2 regions of the Paenibacillus sp. 7523-1 genome follow, and region 2 is predicted to be linked to the other one. Evidence: riboswitches for the same ligand, from Rfam matches in the RefSeq annotation. Region 2 holds a riboswitch; the other holds the start of a gene.

Region 1 (2,203 bases), on a different contig from region 2:
GGTGTTGGATTCTATAATATAGCTTGTGCGATTCAGCCTTATTCCATCCTGTTCAAGTACCTCATCTGACAACAAGCCTGTCTTTCAGAACACGAAAAAGCCTGCATGAGCTTTAAAGCTCACACAGACTCTGAAGACGTGCACGACCGTCCAATGTATAAAAAATCATAGATTAATAAAGGTTATTTAGTGCAAATATATTCTACTCCTCGGTGTGCTTACGATATGCATCAGCATTCATCAGTTTCGACAACGCTACTGTCAAATCACCTTCAACACGTATCTCGATCATCCAGCCTTCTTCGTAAGGCGAACTGTTGACGAGTTCAGGTGCATCCTGCAGTGCTTCATTCACGGCAATAATGGAACCACTTACCGGAGAAAACAAATCTGAAACCGTCTTAACGGATTCAATCGTACCAATACTTTCTTCCGCTTTTACATCCGATTCAAGGTCAGGCAATTCCACAAACACAATGTCACCCAGCTGATGCTGCGCGAACTCGGTAATGCCGATCCGTACAGTATCCTCCCCTACGGTTTGCACCCACTCGTGCTCTTCACTGTACAGGAAATCACTTTTCAATTCGCTCATCGATATCCGCCTCGCTTTTCATTAATGAGTGCATGCGTCCTTCGGCCAACCCTTTTTCCCAGAACATAGCGTAAGATATTTTTGAATGAAATGTCAAGATACCTCACAAATTATTTGATTTTTGATGATTACAGCCTGTAACGCAAACACCCTCACTCTACATATAATGGGTAATATTAGAATAGTAAGCGCACTCTTTTTATATACACGAACAATAATTATAAACTAATAAATATTATTCGGTTTTTTATTCATTTTCGTGATATCGTTCTTGACATCGATAGTGGATTCACGTTTTAATGAGAGAGTAAATGTTAATTGTTGTGTGCATCACCCGCGGATGAATGTAAAGGGAGAGATTACCCGTGACGCCCAACTCTTGGGATGCATGCGGTAACGCCGAAGGAGTAAACCACCCGACAAGCGGGAGGTGAATCTCTCAGGCAAAAGGACTTTTACGGGACGCAACTCTGGAGAGCATCTATTCGCCCTGTATGGGGCGTTTTGATCACCCAAGGGGAAACCTGCTGCAACTTATTGGCGGGGTAACTCTCAGGTACCAAGGACAGAGCCTAAGAATACAGCGTGCTTCTGGCATGCCGGTTCTTTGGCCTGTCCTTTTCCTTTTTCCCAAAAAAACGAAAGTCAGGATCGAGCCGGCGCTGTCATCAGCAGCCTTAATCATACTTATCCAAGAAAAGAATGCATCATTCATGTTATACACTCGGCCCGGTAGCGGCCATAACGAGGTGATTTGATGTCCGATTTGCTTAGAACTCCACTCTATCCACTTTATCAGCAATATGAAGGTGTACGGTGCATCGATTTTGGCGGCTGGGAGCTTCCGGTGCAATTCAGCGGGATTCAGAAGGAACATGAAGCGGTGCGCGAACGGGCTGGACTGTTCGATGTATCCCACATGGGTGAATTCACGGTGCAGGGTGAACAGGCCGAAGCATTTTTGCAGAAACTGACGACCAACGACGTGACCGCACTGGTTCCCGGCCAGGCACAATACACGTTAATGTGTTACCCGGACGGTGGCGTAGTGGACGATCTGCTCGTATACAAGCTGGAAGATCAGCATTATATGCTTGTCGTGAATGCCTCCAATATCGACAAGGACTGGGCATGGCTGCAGGAGCACATGGTCCCTGGGGTGAGCATGACGAATGACTCCGCGGAAACAGCTCTCCTGGCTCTACAGGGCCCGCTTGCTGCAGACATCATTGGAAAAGTTACAGATACCGACGTATCCATAATAGAGCCTTTTCGTTTTGTACAGAATGCTGAGGTCTGTGGTGTAAAACTGCTCCTGTCCCGCACCGGTTATACCGGAGAAGACGGCTTCGAACTATACGTACAGGCAGATCAGGCCGCTGCGGTCTGGAACGGATTGATGGAGGCTGGCGCTGATCACGGACTGGTTCCGGCTGGGCTTGGTGCACGGGATACACTTCGATTCGAAGCGAAGATGCCCCTCTACGGACAGGAATTGTCGCCGACCATTTCACCGCTGGAAGCAGGCGTTGGCATGTTTGTGAAGCTGAATGCCGGACCTTTTATCGGACACGAAGCGCTATTGCAGCAAAAAAATGATGGACCTGC
Region 2 (2,203 bases):
GTTGATGAGTGTTACTGGAGCTGGATACATGGCGGGTTCTTTGCTGGTTTGGTTGTTCGCCAAACATTTGTCCATCCGTCACATGATGGGCGGGGGCGTGCTCCTGGTTGCGCTTGGTTATTTCCTGTTCGCTCGTTCGTTTTCGTTCGAACTTGCCGCATTCGCCTTTATTTTGCTCGGTTTGTGTTCGGCGCCAGCAAACACGGGACTGGTCACCTTTTATCAGAATAATATACCGGTAGACTTGATGGGGCGAATGAGCAGCGTACTTGGACTCATGCTGAGTGCATTGCAGGTCATTTCGATTTTGGTCATGGGTGTAGTTGCCGAAGTGATCTCTCTTCGAACGGTATATACGGTCGTTTCGGCAGTTCTGATGCTGGGTGCCCTTCTGTTATGGCTTACGAGCTGGCTTCCTTCAAGACAGTCAGTTTATAAGGATCACAGCTCTTCCTCAAAATCTCTCCATAGCTAGTCTATATCCTATTGGAAACTGAACGATTCCGTGGAAAGCTGCATATAATAGTAGAGGAATTTTGCCAAGATGATAATGATGCGTTACTTTTGTTGACATTACCTGTGTTGCATATTAATCTGTTATATGAATGATCAATCTTATAAGGACAACGTTTGATATGTGTTCAAGCGAATATATACGATACAGCGGATGAGAACGAGCGGGAGAGACCTCGGCAGGTCATTGGTTTCAGTAGGCTGCCAGGCACCGAAGGAGCAAGCCGCTGCGCACCCGGCGCAGGTGGTTAATCTCTCAGGTAAATGTACCATCGTTGGACGCAACTCTGGAGAGTGCGCGAATGCGCCACCCAAGGGGTATATGATGAGAAGGGTACCCCATGGGGGCGGCCTCTGATCATGAAACTCTCAGGTAACGAGGACAGAGAGAGGGCCTAAGGCCTTCTACTGTCCTTTTTTGATGTCATCATTCAGTAATGAAGGAACATTATGGTGCATGTCTGGATGGATATGACGATATGGAGGGGTGCAGGATGCGATTTAAAGATGTTTTTTCAATTATTGGTCCGTCGATGACGGGGCCTTCAAGTTCACATACAGCTGGGGCAGCGAGACTGGGGAGAATTGCAAGGCAGTGGCTGGGGTGTACCCCTGAACGTGCCAGGCTGACACTGTACGGCTCATTTGCCGATACGTACCAGGGTCATGGTACCGATCTGGCGTTGATTGGTGGTTTGCTTGACTATGTCACGGATGATCCGCGTATACCGGACGCCGAGGAATATGCCGAACAAGCAGGTATGGAGGTTGAGTTCTATACGAGTGGACTACCTGCTCCGCACCCCAATACGGTCAAGATTGAGCTGTGGCACGGCGATCGTCAATGTTCGCTCGTTGGTGCTTCGATTGGCGGTGGCAGCGTGTCGGTGCATACGTTAAATGATTTCCGGGTACAGATCAGCGGGGAATTCCCCACACTCGTTCTGCGTCATGCGGACAAGGCAGGTGTGCTTGCTTCCGTGACGTCTACGATCAGCTCCTCAGGGGTTAACATCGGTTATATGCAGGTAGACCGGAAAGCCCGGGATGGCGAAGCACTAACAGCGATGGAAATGGACGGAGCACCGAGTGCCGAGATGTTGGAACGTCTGCGTTCACTGGATCATGTGCTAGATATTCGCGTCATTGATTTGAAGAGAGGGGTTGATTCGGATGAGGTTTAAGCACTTGCATGAGCTGAATACGATCTGTACGGCTGAATCCAAAACCATTGCCCGGCTAATGATCGAGGAGCAGGTTCAGGAGACCAATACGCCGGAAGCGGACGTTGTGCGGCAGATGTCGGAATATTATCAGGTGATGAAAGAGGCTGTACGGAAAGGACTGACGGAGGACACCACTTCGCGCAGTGGCTTGACTGGCGGAGACGGCAAAAAGATGGCCGAATATATTCGCCAGGGCGAAACCTGCTCGGGTGACGCTTCCGCACTGGCAATGGCCTATGCCTTGTGTGTATCTGAAGTCAACGCATCGATGGGCCGGATTGTGGCAACACCTACAGCAGGTTCTTGCGGAATTATCCCTGGTGTATTCATCAGCTCCCAGGAGCGATTCGGATGGAGTGATGAGCATCTGGTGAACGGCTTATTCTGTGCAGGTGCAATTGGATATGTCATTGCCAATAACTCGTTTATTTCAGGTGCAGAGGGTGGCTGTCAGGCAGAAGTCG

What was found. Region 2 has a riboswitch for glycine ahead of sdaAB (L-serine ammonia-lyase, iron-sulfur-dependent subunit beta). Riboswitches for the same ligand answer to the same signal wherever they lie in the genome.
Region 1: it holds a riboswitch for glycine, as region 2 does, so the genes downstream of both, gcvT (glycine cleavage system aminomethyltransferase GcvT) here and sdaAB (L-serine ammonia-lyase, iron-sulfur-dependent subunit beta) in region 2, are expected to answer to the same signal.

Annotation. Positions count from the first base shown of each region.
Region 1 is NZ_NPBR01000010.1:505,883-508,085, forward strand. Features, by position in the region: gene gcvH (glycine cleavage system protein GcvH) at 203-595, opposite strand; glycine riboswitch at 936-1,060, shown strand; glycine riboswitch at 1,064-1,166, shown strand; gene gcvT (glycine cleavage system aminomethyltransferase GcvT) at 1,353-2,203, shown strand, end outside.
Region 2 is NZ_NPBR01000024.1:168,882-171,084, reverse strand. Features, by position in the region: gene CHH60_RS24315 (MFS transporter) at 1-475, shown strand, start outside; glycine riboswitch at 669-794, shown strand; glycine riboswitch at 799-901, shown strand; gene sdaAB (L-serine ammonia-lyase, iron-sulfur-dependent subunit beta) at 1,008-1,697, shown strand; gene sdaAA (L-serine ammonia-lyase, iron-sulfur-dependent, subunit alpha) at 1,687-2,203, shown strand, end outside.